Regions from separate parts of the Bacillus sp. DU-106 genome, predicted to be linked through region 1. Evidence: riboswitches for the same ligand, from Rfam matches in the RefSeq annotation. Region 1 holds a riboswitch; the other holds the start of a gene.

Region 1 (10,792 bases):
TATACATCAGTCTTTTGAAATGTTAACGAAAGATGAAAAAGATGAATTACTTGATTTATTAAAAAAAATTGGGAAGTATGAAAAATAATATGTTCCAAAGGAGCTTTGGATAAATAAATCCAAGGCTTTTTTATTTGTAATGAGCTCAGGGCAATCACTGCCGAAATTTGTTGAAAATTAAGAGGAAATTCAAGAATACGTATTGAATTATAATAAAGGTATGTAATGGAGAGGAGGCTCGTTCATGTCATTTAAAGACTATGAATATAAACGCCCAAATATTGAAGAGTTAAAAGAGAAATTTACTGTTGCTTTAGAGAAGTTTGATAACGCAAAAACTGTAGAAGAACAAAAACAAGTCATTCATTCAATTAATGAGATTCGCAACGATTTTGGTACAATGGGAAACCTTTGTTACATTCGCCATTCTGTTGATACGACGGATACTTTTTATAAGGAGGAGCAGGATTTCTTTGATGAATTCTCTCCAGTTGTACAAGGATATGGTACAAAATATTATAAGGCACTCATTAATTCTCCATTTCGTGAAGAATTAGAGGCGTATTATGGAAAACAATTATTTGCTCTAGCAGAATGTGATTTAAAAACATATTCAGATGAAGTCGTGAAAGATTTACAATTAGAAAATAAATTATCATCGCAATATACACAGTTATTAGCATCTGCAAAAATTGACTTTGCTGGAGAAGAAAGAACGTTATCGCAACTGATTCCGTTTATGCAAGGAAAAGAAAGAAGCGAACGTAAAGCAGCAAGTGAAGCATACTACGGATTTTTAGCTGGAAATGAGGAAGAACTAGATCGTATTTATGATGAGCTTGTTAAAGTGAGAACGAAAATCGCAAAATCTTTAGGTTTCAAAAACTTTGTTGAACTTGGATATGCAAGAATGTACCGTACAGATTATAATGCGGAGATGGTGGCTAATTACCGTCAGCAAGTGCTAGATTATATCGTTCCCGTTACAACGGAATTAAGAAAGCGACAACAAGCACGTATCGGTGTAGAGAAGTTAGCTTATTACGACGAAAACTTTGAGTTTGCTACAGGTAACCCAACTCCAAAAGGAGATGCGGATTGGATTGTTGATCATGGAAAGACAATGTATAAAGAGTTATCGGCTGAAACAGATGAATTTTTCAATTTCATGCTAGATAATGATTTATTAGATTTAGTTGCGAAAAAAGGAAAAGCTGGTGGCGGATATTGTACATATATTGAGAATTATAAAGCGCCATTTATTTTCTCAAACTTCAATGGAACATCTGGTGACATTGACGTATTAACACATGAAGCAGGTCATGCTTTCCAAGTATATGAAAGTCGTAAATTTGAAATTCCAGAATATAATTGGCCAACATATGAGGCGTGTGAAATCCACTCTATGAGTATGGAATTCTTTACATGGCCATGGATGAAGCTATTCTTTGAAGAAGATGCAGATAAATATTACTTCTCTCACTTAAGTTCAGCACTTCTGTTTTTACCTTATGGTGTATCTGTTGATGAATATCAACATTATGTATATGAAAATCCTGAAGCATCACCTGAAGAGCGTAAGACAGCATGGCGTAACATAGAGAAGAAATATTTACCACATCGTGATTATGAGGAGAATGATTATTTAGAGCGCGGTGGTTTTTGGCAACGTCAAGGGCATATTTATAGCTCACCGTTCTATTATATTGATTACACGCTTGCTCAAATTTGTGCGCTACAATTTTGGAAACGTGCAAGAGATAATAGACAAGAGGCGTGGGAAGATTATGTGAATCTGTGCCAACAAGGTGGAAGTAAATCGTTCTTAGAATTAGTAGAGGTTGCAAATTTAACATCACCATTTGCTGAAGGCTGTGTGAAAAGTGTTATTACAGAAATTGAAGCATGGTTACATGCGATTGACGACACAAAATTGTAAAAAACATGCGCTTTTTTCACATGTTTAACATCGACATAATGGGAAAATGATGAGATAATAAAAGAAAATTCAGAATACTAAAGGGGTGTTTCTAATAAGGAGCACCTCTTTTCACCAACAAAAGGGGGGGAACAAGTATGCTTCAATCTAATATGGATGTAAGTTTAGAAAGTTTAGTAAATTCATTACAGGCTACTCGAAGCACGCTATTATCAGAAATTGAAATGTTAAATGACACAGAAGTGAATGTAAAGCCACGCCGTGATAAATGGAGTATTATTCAAATTTTACACCACTTGCATTTAGTTGAACAATCTGTCACGTCTGCCCTTGTATATGCTTTACAAAAAAATGAAAGAAACATGACTCCATTTAAAGACCTCCAACTTACGCTTGATCGCACACATAAACGAGAAGCTCCTCAGCAAATGCAACCAACAGAAACTTTAATGAAAAAACAGCAAGGAATTCAATTGCTAGAACATTCACGCCAAGAACTATTACACGCGCTTCATAGTGTTATAGATGAAAAAGATCTATTTGAAAATGGATTAAAGCATCCTGTTTTTAATGATCTGAATTTGTATCAATGGGTTCAATTTCTTGATTTGCATGAACAAAGACATCTTACGCAGTTAAAAGAGGCGAAACATGCAATTTTGCAACGCTAAAGTGGAAGAAGTGGGAAACCACTTCTTTTTTGATACGTGCATAGTTTTCTTTCTTATTTTGGAATACTACATGGAGAAATAAGAAAGAAAAGAAGGAGTTGAAAAAACATGTCTAAGAAGAAGCGAGAAGAAGAGCGCGCCTGGAAAGCACGTAAAGAAAATCAACAACCGCACGGAAAAGTGAAAGCTTTTGCTGAATTAGTTGAAGGAACAGAAAAAACGTGATGAGTATTTCATCACGTTTTTTGTATGAGTGGAAAAGTTAATAAAAAGGTTGTACCGATTCCTTTTTCACTTATAATATCAATTTTTCCATTCATAGCTTGAACAACACTGAATACGACCATCATTCCAAGTCCAGTACCTTTTTCTTTCGTTGAATAAAAGGGCGAACCAAGACGTTTTACTTGTTCTGAATCCATACCGACTCCTGTATCTTTTATATATAACTGAATATGCTTATGATCAGGAACTAATGTGAAATAAAGATCACCGCCTTTTGGCATAGCCTCAATGCAATTTTTTAAAATATTTAATAAACATTGATTTAGTTTTTGCTTTTCTCCAGCGATAAAAAAAGAAGTGCTTTGCTTTATATAATGAGTACGTACATTTGTTAAATTAGCAAGCGGTGTAATTAGCGACAATGCATGTAGTAATTCTTCTTCTAACTGTAATATTTGTTCTTTTTCAATGCTTGGTTTAGCAAAGGTTAAATAATCTGTAAGAACATGATTTGCTTGTTCGATGCCATTAATGGCAATGTCGATATATAATTTTCGTTCCTGCTCAGTGCATGTATCTGATTGTAACAGTTGTAAAAAACCTTTCGTTGAAGTTAATGGATTGCGAATTTCATGAGAGATAGACGCTGCCATTTCACCAATTAAATGAAACTTTTCAGCATTTATAAGTTCATTTTGGAGACGAACTTGAGTTTGTAATATGTGTAGTAAATATAAAATTAGAATCGTACCAAGCATTGAACATAATTCATACACAATAATATGCGGTATATAATCAGTCTTATTTGTAACCTTTGAAAGGAAGAAGGGTATCCAACTAAATCCGTATGTGAGACTGTAGATAATAGCAAGTGTTATTTTTATACGATTATAAGTTCGATTGAAAAATTTATATGTTAATAATAGAACAATAAATAGAAGAACAGAACCGATAAGAGATGGGAAAACACCTACCCCACCTAATAATAAGCGATATATGTTTAATACAACTAAGATAGAACCACCAGCAATAGGCCCTCCCGTTAATGTACCGACAATTAATACAATATGGCGCATATCAAATTGAAAACCATTATTTGTTTTTGCTGCAAATGTAATACAGAGTACGGTAGCGAGGCAACAGAGTACAATGAATATAGCTGAATTTAATTTAGGAGAGCGTTTCCCTTTTTGATTCCAAAATAAATGATATACGAGCATTGTAATCAGGATGAATAATATATTTAAAAAGAGATAAATAATAAAGGATTTCAGTGGGATGCCTCCTCTCTTCTTATATTAAATTAATCATACTATAAAATGAAAGAAATGAAATAATAAATAGCGGAAAAATCAGAAATTTTTACGCTAGTATACAATATGTTACAATAAGCTATGTCAATGAAAGAAGAAATTCCGTGCACTGCGCGGGAGAGGTTCGCGAACTCCCTCTATAAAAAACTATGGAAACAACAATATCCTTAGGTATTGTTTTGTTTTTTTATTGTGACAGTTCAAGAACGTTCTTTCTTCTTATTTATAGTAGAGAAGGAGAATGAGTGAAATGAAAAAAGAAAAAGCAGTTGTTGTTTTTAGTGGAGGACAAGATAGTACGACATGTTTATTTTGGGCAATAGAGCAGTTTGCAGAGGTAGAAGCTGTAACGTTTAATTACAATCAACGTCATAAGCTAGAAATTGATTGTGCAGCGGAAATTGCAAAAGAACTAGGAATAAAGCATACGGTACTAGATATGAGTCTATTAAATCAACTTGCTCCAAATGCGTTAACGAGAACGGATATGGAGATTACACATGAAGAAGGTGAATTGCCATCGACATTTGTAGATGGACGAAATTTACTCTTCTTATCATTTGCTGCTGTATTAGCAAAACAAGTTGGAGCACGTCATATTGTAACGGGTGTATGTGAAACTGATTTCAGTGGTTATCCAGACTGCCGTGACGTGTTTGTGAAATCGTTAAATGTTACTTTAAATTTATCTATGGATTACCCGTTTGTCATTCACACGCCACTTATGTGGATTGATAAGGCTGAAACATGGAAATTATCAGATGAACTTGGAGCATTTGAGTTTGTTCGAGAAAAAACATTAACATGTTATAACGGAATCATTGGTGATGGTTGCGGTGAATGTCCAGCATGTCAACTTCGTAAAGCAGGATTAGATACGTACCTACAAGAACGCGAAGGAGCGAACAACTAATGGATAACTTTTTTGGATTTCGCATCGTAGAGAATTTGCAAAAAATGGACAAGGATATTCAGCGTAAACAACTCAAATACCATAATAAAAGAGTAATGGTCAGCAAGGAATTTACATTTGATGCAGCACACCATTTACACTGTTATGAAGGGAAATGTAAAAACTTACATGGTCACACATATAAAGTTGTATTTGGAATTAGTGGATATGTAAATGAAATAGGTCTTGCAATTGACTTTGGAGATATAAAAGAAATTTGGAAGAATGAAATAGAAATTTATCTAGATCATCGTTATTTAAACGAAACGTTACCTGCAATGAATACGACTGCTGAAAATATGGTCGTTTGGATTTATGAAAAGATGGCAGAAGCACTAACAAAAGAGAATAGAGTGAACGAATATAAAGGAGCTCGCGTTGAATTTGTTCGTTTATTTGAGACGCCGACTAGTTATGCGGAAGTAAGACGGGAGTGGATGCTTGATGAGTAAAATCCCTGTCTTAGAAATATTCGGTCCGACTATTCAAGGTGAAGGAATGGTTGTAGGGCAAAAGACAATGTTTATCCGTACAGCTGGTTGTGATTATAGCTGTGCTTGGTGTGATTCTGCTTTTACGTGGGATGGATCAGCTAAAGATCAAATTAGACAGATGACACCAGAAGATATTTGGGATGAGCTTGTTGCAATTGGAGGAGAAAATTTTTCTCATGTTACGATTTCAGGTGGAAATCCGGCATTATTGAAAAATATTGAGTTTCTTCTTTCTATATTAAAAGAAAATGGAATGCGAACGGCAATTGAAACGCAAGGGAGTAAATGGCAAGATTGGTTACTTCAAATTGATGAGATAACAATTTCTCCAAAACCACCAAGTTCAACGATGAAAACAGATTTTCAGAGGTTAGATGCTATTATTCAGAAACTAGCAGGAAAAGATATTAGTTTAAAAGTAGTAGTATTCGATGATCATGATTTTGAATATGCAGTTAAGATGCACGAACGTTATCCAAAGGTACCATTTTTCTTACAAGTAGGAAACGATGATACAAAAACAGTGGATGATGCGATGCTTATAAAAAAATTATTAGATAAGTATGAATGGCTGATTGATAAAGCTGTAAATTGTAAAGAGATGAATGATGCAAAAGTATTGCCTCAGCTTCATGCGTTAGTATGGGGAAATAAGCGCGGCGTATAACGAGAAGGGATGTTTAAAATGACAGGAAGATTAGATGAAGATTTAAAAGATGTAACATTACTAGGGAATCAAAATACAAAATATTTATTTGAATATAGCCCAGAAATATTAGAGGTATTTGATAATAATCATCCAAACCGTGATTATTTTGTAAAATTCAATTGTCCTGAATTTACAAGTTTATGCCCGAAAACAGGACAACCAGATTTTGCAACAATTTATATTAGCTATATTCCAGAGCAAAAAATGGTAGAGAGTAAATCTTTAAAGTTGTATTTATTTAGTTTCCGCAATCATGGTGATTTCCATGAAGATTGCATGAACGTTATTATGAACGATTTAATTAAATTAATGGATCCACGTTATATTGAGGTATGGGGGAAATTCACACCACGTGGTGGCATTTCAATTGATCCATACTGCAACTACGGGCGCCCAGGGACGAAGTATGAACAAATGGCTGATTACCGCATGATGAACCACGATCTATATCCGGAAACAATTGATAATCGTTAATAGAAAGAAAGGGCCTGTATAGTATACAGGCCCTTTCTTTCTATTATATTATGCATTTTGATTAATGACAGTATAGTTTTTATGACTTACAACTGTAAGAGGTTCCATATCTAGTTCTCTAAAATTCTTCATAATTGTTATATCAACAATAACAGAGTTTTGATTTACTTTTTGAACACGGCCTTGCATTCCACCTTTAAATTCGATGATATCTCCAGTTTCTGCGATCTGCATAAGCAACTCTCCTTGTTACAGTTTTCCCAAAAAAAGAATAAATTTGGGTTTTTTTATTTCCTCCTATTTTGAACCATATTTCCTACTTTGTAAATGTTTCCAAAGTAAAAATTCGAAAAATATTCACTTTTTGTAAGAAAATATGTAGAAAATCCATGTTTTTTGAAAAAAATAGCAAAAATGCGAGAATCTTTATATCGAGGTATAATGAAAAAGTAGAATAACCTGCTGAAGTGGGAGAAATTAGAGGCGGTAAAATGATGTTTGAATTTGTGGGGAGTGTTATAGCTTTAATTTTATTTTTATTTTCTTATATGCATTTAAAAAAGATTCGTCAATATGATACGAGTACATATTTTGATGGGATGGATGGTATCCATGCTTCGATAACACATGATAGTGGTGGGGAGATGTAAAGGTATATAACTTTATTTTCTTGCGTGGTATGATGTTTAGAACTAGTGCATAATAGAGTTCATAAGTGATGAATGGAGAGTGAAAAGAATGAAGATTTCTTTTATTCGTCATGGTCGCTTAGATTGTACTATAGAACCAATGACGGTTACATCCTTTCATGAATGGATAAAAGGATATGACTTACATACTATAACAGAAAAACAACCTATACCATTGGAAACAAGAGAAGCGGTTGAAGTAGCGAAATTGATTGTAACGAGTGATCAAAAGTGTGCTGTACAGTCAGCAGCTGAATTAATGGATTCTTTATCTTTTATACAAAATTCTCTTTTTAGGGAAGCGGCAGTTCCGGCGAGCTTTTATGCGCCAAAATGGTTGAAGTGTAAACTTAACGTATGGATGTGTATTGGACGAGCATTATGGATACTTGGTTACCATAAAAATGTTGAATCTTATAAGGAAGTAAGAGAGAGGGCAAGGCAAGCAGCTTACGTATTACATCGTTATGCTCTCGTACATGGAAGTATTGCTCTTGTAGGTCATAATTATTTTAATTCGATGATTGGAACGGAGCTGAGGGCAATGGGATGGTCTGGTTCGCCTATTTTGCATAGAAAGCCATGGGGATGTACAACATATACGTTTCACGAGGCGATGGATGGAAATATATTAAATACGAATTTAACATAAAAGCACACGATTTATATAAATCGTGTGCTTTCTTTTTAAGATACAGAAATTTTGACGTTTAATGGTTTTACGAGATGAGCATAAGGTTCGCCTACTAGCATAACAATTTCATCTTTTTTATAACCTAACTTTTCGTATAGTGAATAGGCGCGTGTGTTTTCTAAATTAACAAGTAAAGCGATTTTTTCATGCCCTTTTTCAGTTGCATAGATTTCGGCAGCTTCAATTAATTTAGAACCGATACCTTTTCCGCCGTGTGCACTTGAAACTGATAGTGTATCAATGTAATACTCATCAAGCTCAGCTTCTTTTTCTAACGTAATTGATTCATCTTTATGTAATTCTCTTAAGTGATGTACAATTGGTGCGTCAAGCTGTGTTGCTTCACTACCGTGATAAGCGACAATAACTCCAACTGCACTCTCGTCTTGTTCATAGACAAAACAGTTTTCGTAGCTCAGACGGTTATTTTCTTTTGAGAACCATGTCTCAAGTCCTAGTAATACTTCTGCTTCATCTGTGCTACCTGTGATTTTTTCAGCAATTTCATGCAGAGCATTATACAATAAAGGAGCTATTGCCATTGCATCTGTCTTTTTTGCTTTCCGAATCATAGTATCCCTCCTAGTTCTATTTGTATATTGTAGCATAGTGGTATGGAACTTTGCATAATTGAATGCCGAAATGTTTGATATAGAGAAGTAGCTATGTTAGTATATGATATTTAGTGGACATATAGTAAAACGATATTGTTTGCGAAATAACGAAAATAAAATCATGGCATAACAACGAGATAAAGTGAAACGTTAATCAGTAAGATTTTTTGTTCATTCCACGACTGATTAGTAGTCAACACCAATCGCACTACCTGCAAATAGCGGGATAAATTTACAGTTGTTGACCTATAGAATATACGATAAAATAAAATATTGCAGAGAGGTGAAATACATGGATAAAGAATTAGCAAATACAATTTTAGATCAGCTAAAAAATGGTGAAATAAAGGAGTATGTTGTTACGAAAGATGTATTTTATACGTTCAGAGAAGTTGTTGTAAATAGAGAAGACTTTAAGCATTTCATTGGTAACGCACAGCGAGGCGGGCAAGTGATTTATACATATTCAGAAACGCCACGTTCATAAAGAGGAATTTTGATCAGCAGGGCATCTCTCACTGATTAGTAGCCTTTCACCAATCGGACGTTTAATGCGGGATAAATAAAAGATAAAGGAGAGGGGAATTATGGGCGATTTTAAACAAGGCATTTTACCACATTGGGATTATATGTGGAAAGATAGAGCCGGCAATCGATTTATGGGAATGGTTATGTATCCAGAGAAACGAAAATGTTCAGCAAAAATGCTTCAGAAAATAAAAAGAGCATATGAAGAAGCAGTAGAAATTAAAGTAACTGTACAAGTTCGACATACATATCAGTACGTAGAAGGAATGATTGTATACTTTGATGAAGAGGCTCCGGTATGTACAATGATTGATAAAGATGAAAATCCGCATCATATATTTGTAAAAGATATTTTGCGCATTGAGCACTCTGAATAAACTTTTCATAAATAAATTGAAGTTCCATAATAATAATCTTTTTCTATAATAGTTATCTTTTAGTATGTAACGAGAAACGAAAGTATATGTATAATATATTTAATAAGGTAAATTTGATAAATGTAATCGTTTTTTAGAGCAGATTATAGTTTCATATCTGTTCTTTTTTGCGTGATGCTGGAGAAATATATTTCTTCAGCATCTACCGTTTTATGACAAAATATATTGTTAACTTTTTTAAAAATAAGGTTAAATTCGTTGACAACTTTTTTGAAAAGCACTTTATTGACATGAGTTTTAGAATGTTGTTTCATAGTCATTGTATTGAAAAAAAACGGCTATCATGTCGAAAAGTAAAAGTTAAAAAAAGAAAGAATTTATACATATATCTTGTGTCTTATTTTGAAACGTAATACAATATATAGAGAAATCAAGAACAACATATAGAGAATATAGATTTGAGAGGGAGGGTCGGAAATGTTAGTTGCATATGATTCTATGACAGGAAACGTGAAGCGTTTCATTCACAAATTAAATATGCCGGCCGTTCAAATTGATGAAGATCTAGTAATAGATGAAGACTTTATTCTTATTACGTATACAACAGGTTTTGGCAATGTACCAGAACGTGTTTTAGACTTTTTAGAGCGCAATAATGAAAAATTAAAAGGCGTATCTGCAAGCGGCAATCGTAACTGGGGAGACATGTTCGGTGCAAGTGCTGACAAGATTTCTACTAAATATGAAGTGCCTATTGTATCAAAATTTGAGTTATCTGGAACAAATAACGATGTAGAATATTTTAAGGAAAGGGTGCGGGAGATTGCGACACATTGAACTGAATAATGAAATCACGCAAATGCAGGACGGTTTTTATCAGCTTCATAAAGATAAAGAGGCATTAGAAGTCTTTATGGAAGAAGCTAGAGAGAATACCGTTCCTTTTAATAGCGTGGCAGAGCGAATGGAGTATATGAAAGAACATGATTACTATTACAACGTTCTGGACGAGTATAGCTTGGAGGAAGTAGAGGAAGTATATAACATCGCTTATGGTGAAAACTTCGAGTTCCAATCTTATATGGCAGCATCTAAGTTCTACAAAGATTATGC
Region 2 (10,792 bases), 240 kb from region 1:
TTCATTATCTAATAAGTAAGACTTATTCATTCTTTCACCTCATTATGTATAGCATTCAATTAAGAATATTATATACTCAGCCTGTCCTATACCTATTTAAAAATTTGACTGAAAAATTATTTAAAAATACAAAAAAATAAAATCGCTTACTTGACTAAATTCTCCCAATTCGTGTATATTTAAATTAATCATTTAGCAGAATATTCAAGAATATAGCATTTTTAGTTTATATTATTTTTTTAAAATGAATTTCACTAAATGAAAATAGTAAACGCTTTTAGGAGGAATTGTAACATGCAAGGAAAAGTAAAATGGTTTAACAACGAAAAAGGTTTTGGATTTATCGAAATGGAAGGCGCTGACGATGTATTCGTACATTTCTCTGCTATTCAAGGCGACGGCTACAAAGCTTTAGAAGAAGGTCAAGAAGTATCTTTCGACATTACTGAAGGTAACCGCGGACCTCAAGCTGCTAACGTAGTAAAACTTTAATCCAACATATAACAGGAGGTTACCTTACTTGGTAACCTCCTTTGTTATTCCTTTGTATATTTCCGTTTTACAGAGCAAAAACTATGTGAAATGCGCACTATACAAAGGAGGAATTATTAATGGGATCAGAAGTAAATGATTTTGAAGAAGTGAAATTCCGTGTAGAAACAGCACAAAAAATGGTAGGATCAGCAACAATTTCAATGGATCCAGATACATTAGAACATGCTACTACTGCTGTAGAAGCAGCTCGCTCTCAGCTTGAAATTATGAAATCTGTTGCAACTGATTTAGATGAGCCATTTTTAATGAATGAGGAAAAAAAATTAAATAAATGTGAGCATCAACTAAACGAAGCAAGACACTAAAAAACATCCAGAGAATTTTCTCTGGATGTTTTTTCATGACAACTGTTCCCCATACTTTTTCAATGTTTCTCCCACTGTACATTGCCTTATACAAAATGAATGAGCGTAATACTTACTATTTGTCTTTCGATTATGTTCTCGCAAAAAACATCCTTCACAATACGTTTCTAATAAGTCATTTACCTCTGTAATGAGTTGCTTTTTATCCACCTTTGCACCTCTCTATTCGGTTATTTCTTTATGACTATCAATACTTGTTCCTTCTAATGCTTGCGTAGCTAATTGATGTGCTTCTTTATTTTGTTTTCTAGATATCGGCTCACATATAAGTTTTAATTTCATTTGCTTCGCCTTTTGCTCAATTTGGTCTAAATAATGATTTAAATGTTCATCATAACAAGGCCATTCTCCGGCTAATTGCTGCAGTACCACTTGTGAGTCTCCGCGAAGTGTAACTGCTTCATACTTAATCCCTAGTTCCTCGAGTATATTCATACCGTATAATAATGATGCATATTCCGCTTCATTATTATCATATATACCTTCTATATATGCATTGCGGCGAATGCGGTAGTTTGTATTTCCTTTTTTATAATACACACATATACCAACGCCAGCTTCTTTCGTTTGCACATCATACCCCCCATCAAAATAAACGAGTATTTCTTGGGGCTCTTCCTCTACTTGCTTACTTAACTTTTTCATCTCTTTTAATGACCATTCTGCGTCCATTTCATCGTAAAATAAAAGTTCCTTAGCTCTTCCTGTTTTCTCAAAATCCTCTGCAAATTGAAGTACTTCTTCTATGTTCATATACTCTGTTGTTAATTCCGTCTGCAATCCACGCTTCGTTTTATACAACCAATGAATTTTATATTTCATACTACATTCCCCTTATGTAAGACTTCTTATATATATCCGGCTAATTGAAGCCTCACTTTATTTTATTATATTTTATCTAGAGTCACAGCATTATATTCAATATGATTACATACAAAAAGAGCTATCCCTATAGGAATAGCTCTTTCATCTATTACATAAATCTTTCAAATTGTACTCGCTTATTAATCCAGTACATTACAGGCATACCGATCGCCATGACAACAAATTCACCAATTGCACAAGTTAACCAAGACAACATAAATGGTAAACCCAATGCAAGATGAAGTTCAATTGCAATCATAAACATTGTAATTGTAAAAATAACTGTATTAAAAATCATACGAGCCCAAACACCTTTAATAAATCGCATAGAAATAATCGTTGCAACTAACGCAAGAATAGATTGCCCTACTCCAAATACTAAATCGTAAGCGATCATAGGTGAGAAAAAGAGATTCGTTAAAAATACACCTAATACAATTCCGTAAATTGCTTTCTTGTTAAATACAACGAGATGATTAAACATCTCTGAAATACGAAATTGTACATTCGTAAAGCCAAATGGCTGAATAAGCATAGAAACAGCAATATATAATGCCGCTAAAATACCATTACCGACTAAAGTTCTAATATTCATGACAAAATCTCCTTAGTTTTTTTACGTGGGATGGTTTCGAACCACGTTATTCGTTTTTTAAGCACCAAGATTATATTTTACGTGGTAGCCCCTCTTTCGTCAATAGATTCCTATCATAAACTACCTTTTTCCTTTTAGACAACGTATAATGAAACATATGAAAGATTTAGGAGGTTTCACTTCATGACAGCAACAATTCAAAATGAAAAAGTGATCGTTTCCATTTCTGACAAAGGTGCAGAATTACAGAGCGTTCGCTTAAAAGAAGACAACACAGAATATTTATGGCAAGGTGATTCTACTTATTGGGGACGCCGTGCACCAATTTTGTTCCCAATTGTCGGCCGATTAGTAGATAATACATACTACGTAGACGGTAAACCATATTCATTAACACAACACGGTTTCGCTCGTGATCTTACTTTCTCTGTGAAAGAACAAAGCGAAACAAAAATCACTTATATCGTTACTAGTAATGAAGAAACATTAAAAAAATACCCATACGAATTCGAATTACTCGTTTCTTATGAGCTAAATGGACAAAGCGTTCATATAACATATGAAGTAAACAATCCTACTTCAAAAGAGATGTTCTTCTCAATCGGAGCACATCCTGGATTCAACTTCCCTTTATTGGACGGTGAATCATTTACAGATTATCACTTATCGTTTAATGGTTCGGAACGCTTAGAAACAAGCGTATTAGAAGGACCTTATCTTTCAAACAAAAAGCAATTAATCGCTGAAAATACGACTGAATTGCCACTTACATATGATTTATTCAAAAATGATGCACTTATTTTTGAACATATGAATACGAATGAAATTTCGATTCGTTCTCATAAACATAATAAATTTGTAAAAGTAGAATTTGATGGATTCCCATTTGTTGGCGTATGGACACCAGGGGATAACGCACCTTTCTTATGTATTGAACCTTGGTATGGCATCGCTGATGAAGTAAATCCAGCAAAAGATTTCAAGAACAAAAAGGGAATTCAATCTTTACAAGCGAATGAAACATTTACATGTCGTTACAGCATCACAATCGGATAACTACTCTATCCCCTACTTCAAAAAAATATTTAAGTAGGGGATCATCTTATAATTTGGAGGTTTCTCATTTTGATTGAAGTATATATTGATGGTGCATCAAAAGGAAATCCTGGTCCTTCTGGTGCAGGAGTGTTTATTAAAGGCGTTCAGCCACCTGTACAATTATCAGTACCACTTGGAACAATGTCCAATCATGAAGCAGAATACCGCGCTTTACTTTTAGCATTAAAATATTGCATCGAGCATAATTATAGCACTGTCTCTTTTCGTACAGATTCGCAGCTTGTTGAGCGGGCTGTTGAAAAGGAATACGCAAAAAATAAAATATTTGCACCTCTTTTAGATGAAGCACTGCAGTACATAAAAAACTTCGATCTCTTTTTTATTAAGTGGATTCCAAGTAGTCAAAATAAAGTAGCTGATGAATTAGCTAGAAAAGCTATCTTACAAAATTAACGGGGGTATGAGTGTGAAAAAAGAGTGGATTGCTCCTCTTGCTTTATTATTTGTCTCTTTTATTTGGGGAGCTACGTTTGTTGTCGTTCAAAACGCTATGTCTTTCGTTGGTCCATTTACGTTTAATGGTATTCGCTTTTTATTCGCTGGAATTATTTTATTATTCGTTCAAATTATTTTCTCACAGAAAACTTCAAAACAAGAATTAAAACATAGTAGTTTAGCTGGATTAATGGTTGGGTTCTTCTTATTTGTCGGCTATTTATTACAAACATTTGGCTTACTTTATACAACTTCTTCAAAAGCAGGTTTCTTAACTGGGCTAAGCATTGTTATGGTCCCAATCTTATCATTTATCTTTTTAAAACAAAAAGCCACCATTTTCATCGTACTTGGTATTGCTGTAGCTACAACAGGTTTGTACTTATTAACAGCTGCTGATTCTTTCCAATTAAATATAGGAGATATACTTGTTCTTGGTTGTGCAGTCGCTTTCGCTGCCCATATTCTTATTAACGGCTTCTTTTCTAAAAAAATATCACCTTTATTATTAAGCACATCTCAAGTATTAGCTGTTGGTATATTTTCTTCTATTTGCGCTTTCTTGTTTGAAGATTGGGAAAAGTTATTTTCAGTATCACTATGGACGAATCAATCCTTTTTATTCGCACTCTTTCTAACTGCCCTGTTTGCAACATCTATTGCTTTTTTCATTCAAACATCGGCACAAAAACACACTTCTCCAACGAGAGTAGCAATTATTTTCGCAATGGAGCCCGTTTTTGCTGCATTAACAAGCGTTCTCGTTGCAAATGAACAACTTTCTATTTCTGCTATTATCGGATGTCTATGTATTTTTCTAGGCATGATTTTTGTTGAATTACCTTCCAAAACAAAAAAAGAAGCGCAGGCTGCGTGAAGTTACGCTTGTAACTTCCGCATAAAAGCCTTAGCGCTTTTTTTATCTGTAATTTCTTCCTCTTTCAATCGTTCTAATAACGCAACGAAATAACTACCATCAAACTGCAATTGATGTTTAATTGTGGCTTCTATTGCTGCGTTCACAATCCCATCAGACGCACCAGTATATCCTTGTCCAAACATAATAAACCCTTGTGCTTCCTCTGATAATTTAAATCCTTTCGTATGTAAGAATGAAAGATAATCTTCTACTGTTTGCATGTTATTCCCACCTACTCAAAAATTCTCCATCTCCTATCATACATGTTTTTACACGCTATGAGAATGAAATTTCTTTGACAACTTTGTAAATCAATCTTCTACTTCTCTTACAATGGAGGATTTTCTAACAATCTGAAGGAATATGTACAGTGGAACTTATTTCATATTAAAGGGGAGACACGATGAAACAAGCACTATTAATTATTGACGCTCAGCAAGAATTAATTGATGGAAATGAGCAAGAAAATGAAGTTTTTCGTAAAACCGAGCTATTATCTACACTAAATATAGCCCTGCAGAAAGCAATAGATTCAAATGCTCTTATTGTTTTCGTAAGAGATATCGATGTTGCTTCTGGTAGTGGCGAAGGATTTGAAGTACATAATCAAATTCAAGTACCCCAGTCTGCAATCTTTATTAATAAAGCAGCAACCAATTCATTCTACGGCACTTCTTTACTTGAACTTTTAAAAGAAGAAAACATTAATCATATTGTTATAGGCGGATGTAAAACAGAACATTGCATTGACACTGCCGTTAGGACAGCAACTGTACAAGGATTTGACGTTACATTAATTAAAAACGGGCATTCAACAACTGATTCTAACGTATTGTCTGCAGAGCAAATTATTGGTCATCACAATAAAACTTTACACGGTCATTATAACGTTGATCATTTTTCTATGGTGAGAGATATCGAGGAAGACCTCTTTCAGCCGACTCATGATCAATATCGTGATTAGCGAAAAAGAATCCTTCATTCAGAAGGATTCTTTTTCACCCAAAAATTTGTGCTGCAATGCTATATAACTCATTATTCCTTTTTAATAATTGACCGCTATTTTTCATCATAATTGGTGGTGTATTCACCTTTTTAAAACCAGCAATCTCTAATACTTTCATGAAATCTTTCTTTCCTTCTAGTACATCAATTCTTAATTTACCATTATGCCCTTTTGCTAAATCATGTACAATTCTCATTGCCATCTCATCATTTTTAGCAACAACCGGCCCTATTATCTTATTTTCTGGTGTTTGTATGCTTAAACCGTAACCTAATACATTTTGTTCCTTGTCCTTTACAACGATACACTGTTCACTTTGCATAATTCTTTTCTTTAAAAACTCTTTTCTATTTGTTCCAAACGCATATTCATCTATTTTTATTATTTTTTCTAAATCACCCTCTTCATAATTCATCACATAATCTTCATTTCTTACACAATAATGTTTCGCATTGTATGAGTTACATATGTATTTAGAAACATAACTTACTGCCCTAAATCCTAACTTTTCATATAAAGGTTTCCCTTCATCCGTAGCAATAAGCATAATTGGAGTATGAGCTGATACGCTTTTAACGCACGCTTCCGTTATTATCTTTCCAATCCCTCTCCCCTTATAATCTGGATGTACAATCACCATTCCGATAGATGCTAATTTCTCCCCATATAATATTATTGCTGCGCTAGCAATTAGTTCCTCTTTCTCATTCCAAACACCGTATACAATCCCTGCGTTAAAAATAGTCTCAATTTCTTCTCTGTTATAATCCCAACCAATATAAGAAGATAGCGCTACAATGTCGCTTATTTGTTCTTTCCGAAGACGCTCCACTCTAAATTCCAATTCAATCATACTCCATCCCCTTATCTAGACATTTAAATCATTATTACGAAATCAACTTGTACATGTTTCCCTTTATTTGTCACACACATATGTTATTTTGACCAAGACTATATTGTAAATGAGGTGACAACATGCCCATTACGAATCGATTTTCTACCACCACTAACGGCGCACTCGCTATTACAGGTAATACTTTAGGCTTAAGTAAAATCAGCAATCAAAACCGTGCTGGTACAATCGGGGCAATTGGTGCATTCGCAACTACGAATACTGCTTTACAAGTAACTACTTTTCCTGCTGGTACAACATTAAACTATACACAAAATAGTTCTACCGCTATTTTAAATATCCCTGCTGGTAGTACTATTCTTTACGCAGAACTCGTTTGGGGTGGAAACTATTTATCTCGTGATCAAAACATTACGAGTGTATTAGGAAACCCAGTTTCTTTTACAACACCTGTTTCAACATACTCGATTACTCCTTCAGCTGTTACGGCTTCAAATCAAACTTTCGTTTCAAACTCTATTACATTTGGCTTTTACACTCGTTCAGCAGACGTAACAACTCTTATTCAAGCGGGAGGTGCTGGTTCCTATACTACAGGAGCGGTTCCTGGACTTGTAGATCCTATAGATGCTTCTAATGGAACAATTAATTCGGCTGGATGGACGCTTATCGTCGCTTATCAAAACGGGACATTGCCAGCAAGAAACTTAACCATTTATGTAGCTGGTAACCGTGTTTCTGCAGAAACTGGTAGTGCCGATGTATCTGTTTCTGGATTTTTAACACCTTCAGGAGGACCAGTAAGCGGGAGATTATTTTTAAGTTCTACCGAAGGAGATGCAGATTTAACCGGGGATCAAGCTTTATTTGGACCAAATTTCAGTTCATTAAATGCTTTATCTGGACCAAATAATGCCATAAATAATTTCTTCGGTTCTCAAGTTAATAATGCTGCAGGAAACTTAGATACAACTGGGACATTTGGAACGCGAAATCAAAGTGCTTCTACAGGTACAAACATTTCCGCAGGAAGACAGGGCTGGGATATTACTTCTATTGATATTTCTCCTTATTTAACAAACTCACAAGTATCCGCTGCAATCCGTTTAACTACTAACGGAGATGCATATATGTTAAATACAGTCGGCTTACAAATTAATATAAACTCCCCAAATATACAAGCAACGAAAAGCGTAAATAAAAGTGTTGCTGCAATTGGAGATATTCTCACTTATACAGTTACTATCCCTAACACCGGGCTTCTTCCTGCCAATAACGCTATTTTTATAGATAGTCTCCCTAATGGTACTTCTTTTATACCCGGCACTGTAACAGTAGATAACGTACCACAAACAAATGCAAATCCTGCGGCTGGTATATCTCTTGGAACAATTAATAATGGTGCTTCTCGTATAGTAACTTTCCAAGCTACTGTCGTTTCTCTTCCAAGTCAAAATCCTATCTCTAACACTGCTAATATTACATTTCAATATACACCAATCGCCGGAGGAACAACTTTTAATGGTCTTGCAACAAGTAACTCTGCTGGAACACAAATTAACCTTGCAGATATTAATGGAACAAAATCAGTTAACAAACTTTTTACCGATATTGGTGAAACATTAACTTACAGTATTGCCTTAGCTAATATAGGAAATATCGCTGCAACGAATGTGATATATACGGATCCGATTCCTAGCGGGACTACTTTCATTCCAGGGAGTGTAACTGTGAACGGAGTTACTCAAGCTGGCGCAAATCCCGCTAATGGTATAACAATTGGTTCAATTGCCGCAAATTCCACTACTACTATTTCATTCCAAGTGCTCGTTCCTTCTATCCCTCAAACAAACCCAATATTAAATAGTGGAACAACAACATATCAATACATTCCTGTACCTAATCAACCAGCAGTAAGTGGGACTGATACGACAAATATTGTCTCCACTCAAGTGAATAATGCTACTGTAACAATGACGAAAGCAGTAGATAAAAATTTTGCAGATATTGGTGATACACTAACGTACACCGTTTCCTTTACAGGTACAGGTAATACAAATGCGAACAATGTTATTTTTACAGATGTCATCCCTACTGGAACAACTTTCGTTCTAAACAGTTTAACAATAGATGGCACGACACAAGTGGGTGCAAATCCCGCTACCGGCGTGAACATTGGATCCATAACAAGCGGCACAACAAAAAATGTTGCATTTCAAGTAGTAGTAAACACAATACCCACGTCAAATGTCGTATCTAACGGATCAAGCGCTTCTTATCAATATACTGTCAATCCTAGCCAATCACCTGTTACAAAAAATATTTCTTCGAATCTCGTTTCCACTCAAATTAACAATGCGAATGTAACATTAACAAAATCAACAAATAAACAATTTGCTACAATTGGCGAAACAATAAGTTATACAATCCTTATTACAAACAGTGGAAATACAGCCGCTAATAACGTGCAACTAACAGATCCACTTCCAAACGGAACGATATTGACTCCTGGTACTGTAACACTAAACGGAGTTTTACAAAATGTAGATTCTCTCGTTGCTTTACCTATCGGCACAATTCCTGGTGGGTCTACTGTTACCCTTTCTTTCCAAGTAACAGTCATCAATATTACGACCCAAAATCCTATCATTAATAACGCCTTCGCTTCTTATCTATATACTGTAAATCCAAGTTTGCCACCGACTTCAAAAACAGCAAATTCTAATTCTGTTACATCAACAATTAGACTAGCAAATCTCCGTGCTAATAAATCTGTAGATAAAACGTTTGCGGAAGTTGGCGATGTATTAACTTACACCTTCGCTCTTACGAACGATGGGAATGTTGCAGCAAACAATGTATTACTATCTGATTTAATTGCGAATGGAACCGCCTTTGTCCCAAACAGCGTTATAGTTAACAGTGTTACTCAGCCAGGCGTTACACCAGCTAGCATCAATATTGGTAGCATCAATGCTAATACTACAATTACAGCTTCATTCCAAGTAGTAATAACTAGCATTCCAAATCCAAACCCTATTTCAAATAGCGCTTCCATCTCCTATAACTTTATCGTTGATCCAAACGCTTCACCTGTAAGTAAGAACACTACTTCAACTACTACATTTACTCAAGTAAACGATGCAAATGTCATTTCAGCCAAAACAGTGGACCGAGCGTTCGCTACCGTAGGGGATATATTAACTTATACTGTTACTTTGACGAATGCAGGAAGTGTTTCTGCTGATAGTCCTACTTTCGTAGATACGAATCCAGACGGTACTACCTTTATCCCAAACACTTTTCTTATTAATGGTGTACTCCAAAATAACGCAGATCCAAATATAGGTGTTCCACTACCTTCCATTGCTGCTAATGGCTCACTTACTGTCTCTTATCAAGTAACCGTCACCTCTTTACCAACACAAAACCCAACATTAAATTCATCTAGTACACAGTATAGCTTTATTCTAAATCCGGGCGATCCACCAACTATAGAAACATCTGTAAGTAATACTGTAAGTACACAAATTAATTTAGCAAATGTAGTGATTGTCAAAGAAGTAGATTTAACTATCGCCGATGTCGGGCAACCAATCACATATACAATTTCTTTAGCTAATCTTGGCAATACTACAGCAAATAATGTTATTGTTACCGATATAATCCCTAATGGCTCCACTATCGTACCAAATAGTATTTTTATAGGTGGTACTTTACAACAAAGTGCAGACCCTAGTACCGGTCTTCAAGTCGGCTCCATTCCTTCAGGTGGTTTTACAACGATTGTTTTTCAAATAAGTGCAAATGGGCTACCTTCACCAAACCCAATTCAAAACATTGCTTCACTTCAATATAGCTTTATCGCTGATCCAAACTTACCTGCTCTCGTTAGAAACACTGCTAGCAATATAGTAACTACACAAATTAATACTGCTAATATCGTTGCTACAAAACTCACAAGCACAAACTTCGCTGATGTTGGTGATGTCATACTATATGCAACTATTTTAACAAATAACGGGAATATCTCTGCTGCTAATGTAACGTTTACAGATATCATTCCAGCGGGTACCCTCTT

What was found. A riboswitch is a leader RNA that binds a small molecule or an ion and turns the genes downstream of it on or off. The one in region 1 is predicted to bind preQ1.
Region 2: it holds a riboswitch for preQ1, as region 1 does, so the genes downstream of both, C3Y97_RS07970 (QueT transporter family protein) here and queC (7-cyano-7-deazaguanine synthase QueC) in region 1, are expected to answer to the same signal.

What each region holds. Positions count from the first base shown of each region.
Region 1 covers NZ_CP026607.1:1,298,174-1,308,965, forward strand. Annotated here, with positions in the region: gene C3Y97_RS06685 (MarR family winged helix-turn-helix transcriptional regulator) at 1-88, shown strand, start outside; gene C3Y97_RS06690 (M3 family oligoendopeptidase) at 245-1,939, shown strand; gene C3Y97_RS06695 (DinB family protein) at 2,077-2,610, shown strand; gene C3Y97_RS28035 (DUF6254 family protein) at 2,719-2,835, shown strand; gene kinB (sporulation sensor histidine kinase KinB) at 2,847-4,055, opposite strand; PreQ1 riboswitch class I at 4,262-4,305, shown strand; gene queC (7-cyano-7-deazaguanine synthase QueC) at 4,399-5,061, shown strand; gene queD (6-carboxytetrahydropterin synthase QueD) at 5,061-5,552, shown strand; gene queE (7-carboxy-7-deazaguanine synthase QueE) at 5,545-6,261, shown strand; gene queF (preQ(1) synthase) at 6,280-6,777, shown strand; gene C3Y97_RS06725 (YkvS family protein) at 6,826-7,011, opposite strand; gene C3Y97_RS06730 (hypothetical protein) at 7,272-7,427, shown strand; gene C3Y97_RS06735 (hypothetical protein) at 7,516-8,118, shown strand; gene C3Y97_RS06740 (GNAT family N-acetyltransferase) at 8,154-8,732, opposite strand; gene C3Y97_RS06745 (hypothetical protein) at 9,067-9,261, shown strand; gene C3Y97_RS06750 (hypothetical protein) at 9,362-9,679, shown strand; gene nrdI (class Ib ribonucleoside-diphosphate reductase assembly flavoprotein NrdI) at 10,157-10,516, shown strand; gene nrdE (class 1b ribonucleoside-diphosphate reductase subunit alpha) at 10,503-10,792, shown strand, end outside.
Region 2 covers NZ_CP026607.1:1,533,728-1,544,519, reverse strand. Annotated here, with positions in the region: gene C3Y97_RS07995 (YqcI/YcgG family protein) at 1-30, opposite strand, end outside; gene cspB (cold shock-like protein CspB) at 295-492, shown strand; gene C3Y97_RS07985 (DUF2564 family protein) at 612-860, shown strand; gene C3Y97_RS07980 (zinc-finger domain-containing protein) at 894-1,070, opposite strand; gene C3Y97_RS07975 (ribonuclease H family protein) at 1,083-1,742, opposite strand; gene C3Y97_RS07970 (QueT transporter family protein) at 1,894-2,379, opposite strand; PreQ1 riboswitch class I at 2,386-2,430, opposite strand; gene C3Y97_RS07965 (aldose 1-epimerase family protein) at 2,563-3,435, shown strand; gene C3Y97_RS07960 (reverse transcriptase-like protein) at 3,505-3,891, shown strand; gene C3Y97_RS07955 (DMT family transporter) at 3,905-4,810, shown strand; gene C3Y97_RS07950 (DUF6123 family protein) at 4,813-5,073, opposite strand; gene C3Y97_RS07945 (cysteine hydrolase family protein) at 5,256-5,816, shown strand; gene C3Y97_RS07940 (GNAT family N-acetyltransferase) at 5,851-6,711, opposite strand; gene C3Y97_RS07935 (DUF11 domain-containing protein) at 6,834-10,792, shown strand, end outside.